Regions from separate parts of the Bradyrhizobium sp. RDI18 genome, predicted to be linked through region 2. Evidence: predicted binding sites of a transcription regulator. Region 2 holds the regulator's gene; the other holds the start of a gene.
The links. The regulator PhoB, encoded in region 2, activates phosphate uptake and scavenging genes when phosphate is short. The targets are predictions, from matches to a motif close to TGTCATNNANCTGTCAT.
Positions count from the first base shown of each region.

Region 1: the regulator PhoB is predicted to act here: its motif matches at 5,194-5,210, upstream of ACFXS9_RS05060 (YbhN family protein).

Region 1 covers NZ_JBICRN010000006.1:827,805-835,134, forward strand. The annotation lists gene ACFXS9_RS05035 (YdcF family protein) at 37-645, opposite strand; gene ACFXS9_RS05040 (hypothetical protein) at 726-1,358, opposite strand; gene ACFXS9_RS05045 (hypothetical protein) at 1,430-1,864, shown strand; gene ACFXS9_RS05050 (EAL domain-containing protein) at 1,899-4,301, opposite strand; gene ACFXS9_RS05055 (ferritin-like domain-containing protein) at 4,474-4,980, opposite strand; gene ACFXS9_RS05060 (YbhN family protein) at 5,366-6,421, shown strand; gene ACFXS9_RS05065 (hypothetical protein) at 6,519-7,330, shown strand, end outside.
Region 2 covers NZ_JBICRN010000008.1:5,715,496-5,722,825, reverse strand. The annotation lists gene ACFXS9_RS36680 (aspartate aminotransferase family protein) at 1-380, opposite strand, end outside; gene ACFXS9_RS36675 (GcrA family cell cycle regulator) at 890-1,399, shown strand; gene phoB (phosphate regulon transcriptional regulator PhoB) at 1,597-2,301, opposite strand; gene phoU (phosphate signaling complex protein PhoU) at 2,312-3,028, opposite strand; gene pstB (phosphate ABC transporter ATP-binding protein PstB) at 3,133-3,954, opposite strand; gene pstA (phosphate ABC transporter permease PstA) at 3,951-4,796, opposite strand; gene pstC (phosphate ABC transporter permease subunit PstC) at 4,798-5,796, opposite strand; gene pstS (phosphate ABC transporter substrate-binding protein PstS) at 5,982-6,992, opposite strand; gene ACFXS9_RS36640 (ATP-binding protein) at 7,132-7,330, opposite strand, start outside.

The DNA.
Region 1 (7,330 bases), on a different contig from region 2:
TCGATCGGACAACCCGTCAAAACCTCTGCAGAGGCACTAGCGGTTACGCGGCTTGCCCGCCGGCCACTCCGCGATAAAGCCCCTCGCCTTGTACGGCTCGATCTTGTCCCATTCGTGGAGCATGCGGCGGCTGAATTCGGCGTCGGTGTGCCAGAGCGCCCGCGGCGTCTTGAAACTGTCGACCATGACCAGCATCTTCTCCACTTCCGGCCAGTGCCGGTGCAGCGTCATCGGATAGCGGCGCGCGGTCCAGGTATTGCCAAGGCAGATAACGCTGCGGATGTTGGCGAGGCCGAGCGCAGCGTCGATGATCGGCAGCGAAAGGATCACGTTTTCGCCGGTGTTCATCGCGCGGTCCTCTCTCAGGATGATGTCGGCCGGAACGCCCCGCGCGATCATGGCACCCGCAATGAGGTCGCATTCCGACAGATCCGATCCCGGCGTCACGCCGCCGCTCACGATCGCCCAGCGAAAATATCCGTCGCGCCACAGCCTGCAGGCTTCATCAACGCGCTCCTCGACATCCTCGCGCGTTCCGAATACGAACAGCAGATCGGCCGGCCGTAACGGCGTCTCGATCAGATGCCGCGCGTTGATCGCGGCAATCTCGGCCTCGGTTGGCGATCGCCTGTTTCGATCTGTCACGGCAGTTCGTCTGATAGCGAAAACGGTCCGATCATGATGCCGTGCGTCAGGCGTCCGGCGAAGTCACATTTCATTTCGCCTCATTTCGCGGGATTGCGAGGCGGCGGCGGGAGCAATGTCTCGGGCAGCTGATCGAACGTGTAGAGGCGCGGCTTGTTGCGCCAGATGAAGCCGCCCATCTGCCATCCGAACAGGGCGGCGAACCCGACCAGAAACAAGGCGCCTGCGAATTCACCGGTAGCGACTGCGCGCGCGAGCAATCCTGCGATCGCGATCGCGACCAACGCCAATAGCAGACAGCCGCCGGCATAGGTCATCGGCCCGATGCCGCCGATCAACGCGACGGTGCCGCGCGCGGCCTTCAGGCGCGCATGCAGTTGCTCGATGAAGGCGCGGTAATCGCGGTCCTGCGGCGTCATCAGCACGACGGTGTGCCAGCTTGTCGAAAAAGCGGTGATGCGCTGGCCGCTCTTGTGTTCGATATCTGCGCGAAAGCGGCGCGACTGCATCGACATTGGCCGGTAGGAGAGACGCACAGCCACGATATCGGCATACGGCCAGATCCCCGCCTTTCCCCTCGCCTGCCACGACAGCCCTTCATCCCTGAGTTCGAATTCATGCGCCGATCCGACCAGCGATGCCTTGTAAACATAGCGGGTTCCGGGCGTGCCCTCGCCTGCTGTCGTGGCCTGTTCCGTTAGTGAAGGGGGCAATTCAAAAATCCCGTGGTCGGTTGAGTGCGGCCTGCTTGCGCCGCGAGCCGGCTTTACCTTACAAGCGGGCCATGGCCGATACGACTTATTTTCCGCGTCGCCTGATCCTGGCCGGCGCGATTGTTTCCGGAGTGCTGCTGGCGCTGGCCGTGCACATGTTGGGCGCGCGTTACCGGCTCGACCTCGGCGGCCTGTGGCGAACCGACACAAGCGAATTCATGCCCGCGGGCGCGGCAATCGCGTGGTGGCTGATCGCGACAGTGGGCTTTTCCGGCGGCTATTTTACCGCCGACCTGATGCACAGCGCGGCCTCGGGCCAAATTCCGCAGCGGATGCGACAGTTCCTGATCGCAGTCGGCGTATTGATCCTTGCCGGCGCCGGACAAGCCGCCTCGGCGCCGAGCCCGGTCCCGACAGTGTCGGGCGTGCTCGCCGGCCTTGCGGCCTTATGCCTCGGCGCCGTGATGGCATTCTGCGGCGCGCATTTCGCGTTGCGCAAAGGTTAATGAACTAAGGCTTAAAGAAGCAAGACTCGAGAAACTAAGCGACGACCCGCGCCCGTGGCTTCGATAGCATGGTTTCCACCTCGGCAGCGGGACGCGGCGGGCTGAACAGATAGCCTTGCGCCTGCGTGCAGCCCTCCTGGCGTAAGAGGTCGAACTGCGCGTCGGTCTCGACGCCTTCAGCCGTGGTGATGATACCCAGGCTCTTGCCGAGGCCGGTCACGGCGCGGACGATCGCCATCAGATCATCGCGCGTCGCCAGTTCGGTGATGAACGAGCGATCGATCTTGATCTTGTCGAACGGGAAGCTGCGCAGGTAACTGAGGGACGAATATCCGGTTCCGAAGTCGTCGAGCGAGATCCGGACGCCAAAGGCGCGAAGCTCGTGCAGAACCGAAAGCGTCGCCTCGCTGCTCTGCAGCAGGACCGATTCCGTGATTTCGAGCTCGAGCCGGTGCGCGGGAAGACCCGAGGCTTTCAGTGCCTCCATCACCGTCGATAACAGATTGGGACTCTTGAACTGCACCGGCGACAAATTGACGGCGACGCCGACCGCCTGCGACCACTGGGCCGCGTCGAGGCAGGCTCGGCGCAACACCCAATCGCCGATCGGCACGATCAGGCCGGTTTCCTCCGCCAGCGGAATGAAGTTGGCCGGAGAGATCATGCCGCGTAGCGAATGATTCCATCGCACCAGCGCTTCGAAACCGACGACGACATCTTTGGCGACGTCGCGGATCGGCTGGTAATAGACTTCGAATTCTCCGCGCTGCAGCGCGGCGCGCAAGTCGAGCTCCAAGAGCCGCCTTGCCTGCGCGCGGGCGTCCATCCCTGTCTCGAAGAAGCGGTAGGTGCCGCGGCCGTCCTCCTTGGCGCGGTAGAGCGCGAGGTCGGCCTTCTTGAGGAGCTCGTCGGGGTTCTTGCCGTCCTCCGGCGCCAGCGAAATGCCGATGCTGACCCCGATGACGAGCTGGTGGCCGGCAATCTCGTAAGGCGCGGAAACCTTCTCGACGACGTGGCTGGCGAGCAAGGAAACGGCGGACGGGTCGCAATCGTTGCAGAACTGCACGATCGCGAATTCGTCCCCACCCAGCCTCGCCACCGTGTCATTCTCGGTGATGCATTCGCCGAGACGGCCGGCGACTTCTTTCAAGAGCGCATCGCCGACCGGATGGCCGAGCAGATCGTTGATGTCCTTGAAGTGGTCGAGATCGAGACAGAGCACCGCAAGCTGATCGCTGCGTTTGGCGAGCCGCAACGCCTTTTCGAGTTGCTCGCGGAACAACGTCCGATTCGGCAGATTGGTCAGCGCGTCATGGCGCGCCATGTGGGAAATCTGTTCCTGGGCAGCCTGCCATTCGGTAATGTCCTCGAAGGTCGCGACCCATCCGCCGCCCTTCATCGGCTGGTCGACGACGCGGAGCGAACGTCCGTTGCGGCCGATCGACTTGGTCACGGTGTTGCCGGCCTTGGCATCCGCTACCACCGCAGCGAAGAATTCATCGGGATCGCCGTCCCATTCGCCGACCGATTTCAGTTCGCGCAGAACGTCGATCAGCAACCGGCCTTGCAGCGGCATGCCGGACCGGTCCATCAACTCGACGTAGCGCTGGTTGAATAGCAGGATGCGGCCGTCCGCATCGAACATGCAAAGTCCCTGCGACATGTTGTCGAGCGCGGTATCGAGCAGGACTTTCTGTTGATGCAGCTCGCCCTTGGCGCGGCGATCGATCATGGCCGCCAGCAGCGACAGCCCGAGGATGGCGAACGCCGCCACCGCTGTCAGGAAGGAAAGCGCGGTCGGTGAAATCGACAGCCCGTCGGTCCCGAGCGTCGGGTCGGGAATCAGCGTGACGGCGCCCATCGCCGTGAAATGATGCGAGACGATGGCAATCGTCAGCAGCCCCGTGGCGCCCACGGTATGGGCGGGATTGTCGCGACGCACGGCAACAAGAAGCGCCATGGCGGCAAACACGCTGCCAAACACGATCGAGGCCACAACGATGCCGGGCGACCACACAATGAACGCCGGAAGCTCGAGTGCGGCCATGCCGGTATAATGCATCGCTGCGACGCCCGCGCCGATCACCGCGCCACCAATCGCAACCACCGGCCAACGTGCGCTCGACAGCGCAATGCACAGACCGACGGCGACGATGCCTATCGCGAAGACCAGCGACAACAGCGTAACGGGAATGCTGTATCCGGCTCCTGCGCCGGGATCGTAGGCCAGCATCGCGACGAAATGGGTGGCCCAGATCCCGCAGCCGCCGACCGCTGAGTCGAGGCCGATCCAGATCGCGCGCGTACGGCCGCGCGAGGCCCTGGCACGATGAAACAGACTGATGGCGACTGCGCTGGCGAGCCAGCAAATGGCACCGGCAAGCACGACCAGACGCCAGTCATGCTCGGTAGTGAGACAAGTTAGGACGCGGTACATACAGACCCCCGAAGGCCTGTAACAGCACCGCTATTGGTATATTTGGCGTAACCACCGCGACGCAGTTGCGCGGATGGTGAACAAACGCTTTTTGGCATGCCAGGCATGCCGGCACGGAGACGCCGCGCGGGCTACGTACCGGCGCGGCGTTTTGCCTCAATGGCGCGATGAATCAGCTTGCGGCTCGCAGATTGACCTTGCCTTCCGCCAGCGAGGTCAGCTTCTTGTCGACCTTCTTTTCCTCGTCGAGCGTCTTCTGCAGGATGCTGGCGCAATCGTTGCGGCCGAGCTGCCGCGCCCACGCGACCAGGCTGCCGTAACGGGTAATTTCATAGTGCTCGGCAGCCTGGGCGGCGTTGATCAGGGCCGCGTCCAGCACGGCCTTATCAGCGATTTCGCCCGCGACATCGTCGGCTTCCTCGATGATGCCGTCGATCGCCAGGCAATCGACTGCCTTCACCTCGGCGCCGTGCATGCGAAATATCTCTTCGAGGCGCTGCACATGCGTCTTGGTTTCGTCGAGATGGCTCAGGAAACCCTGCTTGAGGTGCTTCTCGGTAGCCTTTTCGGCCATTTTTGGCAGCGCTTTCACGAGCTGCTTCTCGGCATAGTAAATATCCTGCAATTGATGGATGAACAGGTCGTTCATCGTCTTGATGTCTTTCGTGAACAGTCCCATTGCGGTTCTCCTTCATTTGGGAACACGCAGGGCGCAGGCCTCGTGCTGGCCGAGCGCGCGCGTCATGTTCGGTGTTTGGAGGCTAACTTGCTTGCGAAAAAGGACGTTCCTGAAAGCCGCGAAAACGCCGCGATGGAACGGACGGAACGGCGCGGCAAAAAGCGCCCGCGGAACGGACCTCGTTGCGACTCAAATTCGTTAATGCCGCGACATATGTATGGCGTATGACAAAGGCGGCGAACGACGCCAAAAGGCATGCTTGTCAAGGGCTGCACAACGGCCTGGTTTTGGCTTATGGGTTTCGCGCACGGTGCCTCTGACCGTCGACTGTCACCCGTCGTGACAGGCCCCATCTTTACGTATTGCCGCCCCGCCGGGAGGATGAATGCATCGGCTGCTGACCGCGCTCAGGCGTGGCTTCAAGGAGAAGATCGGCTGGAAACGGCTGGGAATTGTCGCGAGTCTTCTCATCATAGCTCTTGCGATCACCCATCTGGTGCGCACCCTCAAGGGCGTCGACACCGGGGTCATTCTGACTGCGCTGACCGAAATCGCTCCGCATCGCATCGCGCTGGCTGCGCTGTGCGTGGTGGGTGCGTTTTGCACGCTGACTTTCTATGATTTCTTTGCCCTGCGAACCATTGGCAAGACGCACGTGCCCTATCGCATCGCCGCGCTGTCGAGCTTCACGAGCTACACCATCGGCCACAATATCGGCGCCACCGTGTTTACCGGCGGCGCGATCAGGTTCCGGATCTATTCCGACTACGGCCTGACGGCAATCGATGTCGCAAAAATCTGCTTCCTTTCGGGCCTCACCTTCTGGCTCGGCAATCTGTTCGTGCTCGGCCTGGGCATGGCCTGGCATCCCGAGGCGGCGTCGGCGATGGACCTGTTGCCGCCGGCCATGAACCGCTTGATCGCGATCGGCTGCCTTGCCGGCATCGCCGCCTATTTCGTCTGGCTATTGATGGGCGAGGGCCGCCGCGAACTCGGCCAGAACGGCTGGAAGGTCGTGTTGCCCTCCGCCCGGCTGACATTGCTGCAGGTCCTCATCGGCGTCGTCGATCTCGGCTTCTGCGCGCTGGCGATGTATCTGTTGATGCCGATGGCGCCGCACATCGATTTCGTTTCGCTGGCGGTGGTATTCATCCTGGCGACGCTGCTTGGTTTTGCCAGCCATGCGCCCGGCAGCATCGGCGTGTTCGACGCGGCGATGCTGGTGGCGCTGCCGCAGTTCGGCAGGGAAGAATTGCTGGCGACGCTGGTGGTGTTCCGGATCCTCTACTTCCTGATCCCCTTCGGCATCTCGATTTCGATCATGGGGACGCGCGAAGTCTGGCTCAGCGTGGTGCAGCCCTGGCAGGAACGGCGCCGGCTCAGCGAAGCCTGTACGGCCAAGGCCAGGGTGCGGCAACCGATCAAGGGCCGGCAACCCTGAAGCTGGTAACGGCGTCGTTATCTGCGCCGTCTGGTGTTTTGGGCCGAAGCTGCCTCATTCTCTTATTTCTGCCTTACCACTAACGTCAAACGACGCCATGGCTGGAATTCTCCTACGTTCGATGATGTCGGCCGCGCTGCTTGCAGGCGTGCTGACTGGAATGATCACGTCCGCTGCGGAAGCCCAGACCGCCCGCGGCTACGGGCCGCTGCAGATTTCCTGGGAGGTGCGTAACCGCTTCCGCCTGTTCCGCGAGGAGCGAGATTTCCTGCTGCATGCCGAAAGCGGACGCGGCCGCAGTGTGCTGGCTTCGGAGCAGGTGCTGGCGATCCAGAGCGATGGCCGCGGCTGGGCGCGCAACACCGTGAACCGGCTCTGTATCGATCTTGCGGGCCGCGTCAGCGAGCCCTGCACGCGCGACAACACCAAAGAAAGCTATCTGACGCCGATCGATCATCCGGTCGTGATCCGCCTGACGGGCCCGGTGCCGGTCGGCGCGACCTGCGCCTGGACGGTCGACGACGGCGATGGCCCGCAAACTTCCACTTTCGACTGCGCCGAACCGGTCAATCTCCGCGTCCGCTATGGCCGCACCACAGTCGTGACCGCCGACGTATCTTCCTCGGAGGGCACTCAGCGCGTCTTCACCGAGATCGCGGTGCGCGACATCTTCATCGCAGGCCTCGGCGACAGCATCGCTTCCGGCGAGGGAAATCCGGACCGTCCCATTGCGCTCGCCGATGAAGGTTTTTGCTTCCGCTCCTACCTCGGAACGGCGGCCTCGCAATATTACCGGCCGAGCCGCGCGGGCTACAAGGGCGGGCGCGCGTGTGAGGCGCCCGATTTGCTGACGGTCTGGCAGCGGCAGAGCGCGCTCTGGTTCAACCCTGCCTGCCACCGTTCGCTCTA
Region 2 (7,330 bases):
ACGAGACGATAGCGCTCGGGATGGCCCTTGGAGAATTGATAGCGGCGCACGACCTTGATCACGCCTTCCATCGCCTCCGCGCCGGAATTGCAGAAGAACACGAGGTCGGCAAAGCTCTGCTCGCAGAGCCGCGCGGCGAGCTTCTCGCCATCGGGCGACTTGAACAGGTTCGACATGTGCCAGAGTTTCGTCGACTGCTCCTGCAGCGCCGCGATCAGGTGCGGATGGCAGTGACCGAGCGCATTCACCGCGACGCCCGAGGTGAAGTCCAAATAGCGCTCGCCATTGGTGGCGGTCAGCCAGCAGCCCTCGCCGCGTTCAGATCCGAGATCGACCCTGGCGAAGACGGGGAGCAGATGCGACGTGGCGCTATTGGTCATGGCAATCACTGAGGTTTGAGACCGGCCTTTAAGACCTGCCTTTGAGACCTGCCGCGAGCGTGCATTGGCGCGAACGCGGCAACAGCCGGTCTTGCGAAAACGAAACGTGCCGCCTCTTAAGGGCGGCACGTGAGAGGCATTCTATGTGGGCGTGGGGCGCTGTCAACACGCCACGGAGCCGCCTTTCCTGCAGTGCAAGGTGCTAAAATCCGTAAGATTGCGGTGTGGTGGAAAACACGCAGTGAAATGCCTAGATGTCAGAACATGTGGACGTTCGGGCCCGGACTCTTGCGCCCGAGTCACGCCATATTGTAGCCTTTGGGCTGTCGGGTACGACATCTCGTGCGGCAGTTCTGATCCCTTAGAGTCCTTTTTGTGCAGGCGTAAACGTTCGGCGCGGTTAGCGCGTCCGGCGAGGGCTAAGGGATTCTGACCGCAGGGATTTTTGAGACGAATGACTCGCCAGCGCTGCCCCCGATTGGCCGGCGCGATGCGAAGGGAAGAGTACGATGACGGTTTTGACCTGGTCCGACGATCGCGTCGAACAGCTTAAGAAGCTCTGGGAAGCCGGACTGTCGGCGAGCCAGATCGCCGCGGAACTTGGAAATGTGACGCGAAACGCCGTGATCGGCAAAGTGCACCGGCTGGGCCTTTCCGGCCGTGCCAAGAGCCCCTCCTCGGCCGCCCCGCGGCAGCGCAAGGCACGCCCCGCCCAGCCGATGATGCGGGTGTCGCGCCCGGTCTCGCGCGGCAACACCGCGCTGGCACACGCCTTCGAAGTCGAGATGGAGCCGGATCCGATCGCCTTCGACAACGTCGTGCCGATGAGCCAGCGGCTGTCGCTGCTCGAACTGAACGAGGCCACCTGCCACTGGCCGGTCGGCGATCCCTCGAGCCCGGAATTCTTCTTCTGCGGCGGCAAGGCGCTCACGGGCCTGCCCTATTGCGCCCACCACTCGCGCATCGCCTACCAGCCCGCCGCCGATCGGCGGAGGCAGCAGCCGAAGCAAACCAGGTAAGGGCGCGCGCCGTTATCTCAACGATGTCGTCCCTGCGAACGCAGGGACCCATAATCACAGTTGTCTGTGGTTATGCTTCGCTGGAGCTCCAGCGCATTTCAACAATCTAGATTTGTGGTTATGAATCCCCGCGCCCCGTGCGCAATTGCGCACTAGGCGGGGACGACGGTTGAACTCGTGGCGACGACAGTAGAGCGCTACGGCTCCACCTTCGCAAACCGGTCGTCCAGCGCGTAACCTGCGCCGCGGACGGTGCGGATCGGATCCTGCTCGCGGCCGGGGTTGAGCAGTTTGCGTAGGCGGCCGATGTGGACGTCGACGGTGCGCTCATCGATATAGATGTCGCGGCCCCAGACGCTGTCGAGCAACTGCTCGCGGCTGAAGACGCGGCCGGGATGCTCGAGGAAAAATTCCAGCAGGCGATACTCGGTCGGGCCGAGATCGATCTGGCGGCCCGAACGCGCGACGCGGCGTTTTTCGCGATCGAGTTCAATGTCGCCATAGGTCAGCACGGTGGCGAGCCGCTCGGGGCTTGCCCGCCGCAACAGGCCCTTTACCCGCGCCAGCAGTTCCGGAACCGAGAACGGCTTGACGATGTAATCGTCGGCGCCGGTCGCCAGCCCCCGCACGCGCTCGCTCTCCTCGCCGCGCGCGGTCAGCATGATGATCGGCAATTGCTTGGTCTCGGGGCGAGCCCTCAAGCGGCGGCACAGCTCGATGCCGGAGAGCCCCGGCAGCATCCAGTCGAGCACGACGAGATCGGGCACGCGCTCCTTCAGCCGCGTGTCGGCGTCGTCGCCGCGGGCGACAGTTTCGACCTCATAACCTTCAGCGTCGAGGTTGTAGCGCAACAGCGTGGTCAGCGCTTCCTCATCCTCGACCACCATTATGCGCGCGCTCATCCTGCTTCCCTCAAGTGTTAGGTACGGTCGTGGCAAAATTCGTCATGTCGCCCTTCGGGCGCTTGTCGAGCATCTGCTGACCCTCGATCATGTAGAACACGGTTTCGGCGATGTTGGTGGCGTGGTCGCCGATCCGCTCGATGTTCTTGGCGCAGAACATCAGGTGGATGCAGAACGAGATGTTGCGCGGATCCTCCATCATGTAGGTGAGGAGTTCGCGGAACAGCGAGGTGCAGATGGCGTCGACTTCCTCGTCGCCCTTCCACACCGCCATCGCCGCCGGCAGGTCGTGCGCGGCATAGGCGTCCAGCACCGACTTGACCTGCGACTGCACCAGATCCGTCATGTGCTCGAGGCCGCGCATCAGTTTCAGCGGCTGGAAATCGTTCTCCAGCGCCGCGACGCGCTTGCCCATGTTCTTGGCGAGGTCGCCGATTCGCTCCAGATCGGTGGCAACCCGCATCGAGCCGACGATCTCGCGCAGATCGATCGCCATCGGCTGGCGGCGGGCGATGGTCAGCACCGCGCGCTCCTCGATCAGATGCTGCAGGCGGTCGATCTCGACGTCGGTGGCGACGACGTGCTTGCCGAGCGCGACGTCGCGGCGGACCAGCGCGTCGACGGATTCGGTGATCATGCGCTCAGCAAGGCCGCCCATCTCGGCGACCAGACGCGTCAATTCCTGGAGGTCGCTGTCAAACGCCTTGGCGGTGTGTTCGGAAGCCATCTTCTATCTCCTCAAATCATGAGCCGATCGGACGGATCATGATTTCGTTTTCTTGTTGAGCATGATCTGTTCGAAAAAACGGTCCCCACTTTTCCGGATCATGCTCAGCCGAACCGGCCGGTGATGTAGTCCTGGGTACGTCGATCGCGCGGCGAGGTGAAAATCTTGTTGGTGTCGTCGAATTCGACCAGCTCGCCGAGATACATGAAGGCGGTCTTGTCCGAGACGCGCGCCGCCTGCTGCATGTTATGGGTGACGATGGCGATGGTGTAATCCTCCGCCAGTTCCTGGATCAGTTCCTCGATCTTGGCGGTCGAGATCGGATCCAGCGCCGAGCACGGTTCGTCGAACAGGATCACTTCGGGCCGCACCGCCACCGTGCGCGCGATGCAGAGCCGCTGCTGCTGACCGCCGGACAGCGAAAGGCCACTGGCGTTCAACTTGTCCTTGACCTCGTTCCACAGCGCGCCGCCGCGCAGCGCCTTCTCGACCCGGCCGTCCATCTCCGACTTGGAGATCTTCTCGTAGAGGCGGATGCCGAAGGCAATGTTCTCGTAGATCGTCATCGGGAACGGCGTCGGCTTCTGGAACACCATGCCGACGCGGGCCCGCAGCAGATTGAGATCGAGCCTGGGGTCGAGGACGTTGGTCTGGTCGAGCAAGAGCTGACCGGTGGCGCGCTGACCCGGATAGAGATCGTACATCCGGTTGAATATCCGCAGCAACGTGGATTTGCCGCAGCCGGACGGGCCGATAAAGGCGGTGACGCGATGGGTGCCGAGCGTCAGGTTGATGTCCTTCAGCGCATGGTGCTCGCCATAGTAGAAGTTCAGGCCGCGCGCGGTCACCTTCGGCGCGGCCTCGGGCAGCGCCGCCTGCGGAACGGGCCCGCTTGCGTTACTCACGGATACGGAGATGTCGGTCATTTGGATGTCCTCTCGGCGCCAAGAATGCGCGCGCCAATATTCAGCGCCAACACGGTGAGCGTGATCAGAAGCGCCCCGCTCCAGGCAAGCTGCTTCCAGTAGACATAGGGGCTCTGGACGAAGTTGTTGATGGTGACCGGCAGGTTCGCCATCGTCTTGGTCAGGTCCAGGCTGAAGAACTGGTTGGACAGCGCGGTGAACAATAGTGGCGCGGTTTCACCGGCGACGCGGGCGGTGGCCAGTAGAACGCCGGTGATCAGGCCGGCGCGCGCGGCGCGGTAGGCGATCCGCCGGATCACCAGCGAGCGCGGCATGCCGAGCGCGGAGGCCGCCTCACGCAAGGGATTGGGCACCAGTCCCAGCATGTCCTCGGTGGTGCGCACCACCACGGGGATCACGATCACGGCCAGCGCGAGGCAGCCGGCAAAGGCCGAGAAGCCACCCATCGGCACCACGATGGCGCCGTAGATGAACAGGCCGATGATGATCGACGGCGCGCTCAAGAGGATGTCGTTGATGAAGCGGATCACCGAGGTGAGCTTGTCGTGCTTGCCGTATTCGGCGAGATAGGTTCCCGCGAACAGACCGAGCGGCGCGCCGATGCCGACCCCGATCACGGTCATCATGATCGAGCCGATGATGGCGTTCCGAAGCCCGCCATCGGTCGAACCCGGCGGCGGCGTATCCTGCGTGAAGACCGCGAGATTGAGGCCGGCAAGACCGTTGTAGAACAGCGTGAACAGGATCAGCGCGAGCCAGGTGACGCCGAACAGCGCGGCGGCGAGGCACAGGAACTTGACGATGATATTGTTGCGGCGGCGGGACGCGTAGATCGGGTTCATGTCAGTTCCCCGCCTTCTTTTCCAGCCGCAACAGCATCAGCCGCGCCGCCGCGAGCACGCAGAACGTCAACACGAACAGGAGCAGGCCGAGCAGGATCAGGCCGGACTGGTGCAACCCGTCGCTCTCGGCGAATTCGGAGGCGATCGCGGCCGAGATCGTGGTGCCGGGCGCGAAGATCGAGGACTGTATCTTGAATGAATTGCCGATGATGAAGGTGACCGCCATGGTCTCGCCGAGCGCGCGGCCGAGCGCCAGCATGATGCCGCCGATCACGCCGACGCGCGTATAGGGGACGACAACATTGCGGACGACTTCCCAGGTGGTGCAGCCGACGCCGTAAGCCGCCTCTTTCAAGACCGGCGGCACCGTCTTGAAGACGTCGACCGAGATCGCGGTGATGAAGGGAAGCACCATAATCGCCAGGATCAGCGACGCATTGAACAGGCTGAGATAGGAAGGGGGACCTGCGAAGATCGTGCCCAGCACCGGGACGCCCTCGAAGACGCTGATCATGAAGGGCTGGAAGGTATTGGCCAGGAACGGGCCCAGCACGAAGAAGCCCCACATGCCGTAGATGATCGAGGGAATGCCGGCGAGCAGCTCGACCGCAAGCCCGATCGGACGGCGCAGCCAGATCGGGCAGATTTCGGTCAGGAACACTGCAATCCCGAGGCCGACGGGGATCGCGATCATCATCGCGATCACGGAGGTGATCAGCGTGCCGTAGACCGGGCCCAGCGCCCCCAATACCGGCGGGTCCGCCGACGGCGCCCAGCGCTGCGTCCACAGGAACGCCGCGCCATATTCCCGGATCGCCGGCCAGGCGCCGATGATCAGCGAAACGATGATGCCGCCGAGGATGAGGAGCACCGAGATCGCGCAGGCGCGCGTGATCCAGTAGAAGGCGACATCGCCAAGCTTGAAAGCGCTAAGGGCCCGGGCGCGATCATAGGGTCCGGCAGCTTCCATAACATCGCTTTCAACCGCCATTTCTGCCACGCTGGTCCCCTGCACTTCTACTTGATCTTGCTTGATCCGTCTCGTGCCCCGGATGCAGCGCAGCGAGGTAACAATGCGCTGCTAGGCCGGGGCCGAACTTGTTGGGCGACGTGCTCTTGGTGACGCGTGGGTCCCGGCTCTGCGGCGCAGCGTTGCACGCCGCGCCGCGTCCGGGACAAGAGTCATCAGCTCTTGATTTCCGACGACCAGGTCTTTTCGATCAGCTTGACGACCGAGTCCGGCATCGGAATGTAGTCGAGCTCTTCGGCCATCTTGTCGCCCTTCTCGAAGGCGTACTTGAAGAACTTGATGGCTTCCTGGGAGGCTGCCTTGTCGGTTGCAGCCTTGTGCATCAGGATGAAGGTCGCCGCAGTGATCGGCCAGGAGGCTTCGCCAGGCTGGTCAGTGAGGATCACGTAGTAGCCGGGAGCCTTGGCCCAGTCGGCGTTGGAAGCGGCCGCCTGGAAGGCTTCCATGGTCGGCTGCACGGTCTTGCCGGCCTTGTTGATCATCGCGGTGTGGGTCAGCTTGTTCTGCTTGGCGTAGGCATACTCGACGTAGCCGATCGCGTTCTTGGTCTGGCCGATATTGCCGGCGACGCCTTCATTGCCCTTGGCGCCGACGCCGACCGGCCATTCGACCGCGGTGCCCATACCGACCTTGGATTTCCATTCGGCGTTCGACTTCGAGAGATAGTCGGTGAAGTTGAAGGTGGTGCCCGAACCGTCGGAGCGACGAACCACGGTGATGGCATCTGCCGGCAGCTTCAGCTTCGGATTGAGCTTGGCGATCGCGGCATCGTCCCACTTCTTGATCTTGCCGAGATAAATGTCGCCGAGCACTTCGCCCGACAGCACCAGTTCGCCCGGCTTGATGCCTTCGAGGTTAACGACCGGCACGATCGCGCCCATCACCATCGGCCACTGCACCAGGCCGTCCTTTTCGAGTTGCTCGGCCTTCAGCGGCGCGTCGGTGGCGCCGAAGGTGACGGTCTTGGCCTGGATCTGCTTGATTCCGGCGCCGGAGCCGATCGACTGGTAGTTCAGACCGTTGCCGGTCTCCTTCTTGTAGGCGTCAGCCCACTTCGAATAGATCGGGAAGGGGAAGGTGGCGCCCGCGCCGGTGATATCGGCAGCGAAGGCCGAGGTCGACGCGGCGACCAGGCCGGCGGCGACGATTGTCCTGACGAAATTCATGGTTGATCTCCATTTCTGAGCGAAGCGCCGTTGCGCCCGATCGCGCTCATGCCGCCCGTGGTAGAAGCGGTCGATAGAGCTTTTACGAAGGTTCGATGACAGTTGGATGACATATACAAGCGATTGAAATCGCTCGTATTTACGCCGTCGTCGGGGGTTTCGCCGGAGGAAAACAGGCGGTGAAGGTGGCGCCGTTTTTGGGCACGCTTTCGATCAACAGCCGGCCGCGATGGCGGTTAAGAATATGTTTCACCAAGGATAAACCGAGCCCGGTTCCGCCCTGCGCGCGGCTGTCGCCGACATCGACCCGGTAGAAGCGTTCGGTCAGCCGCGGCAGG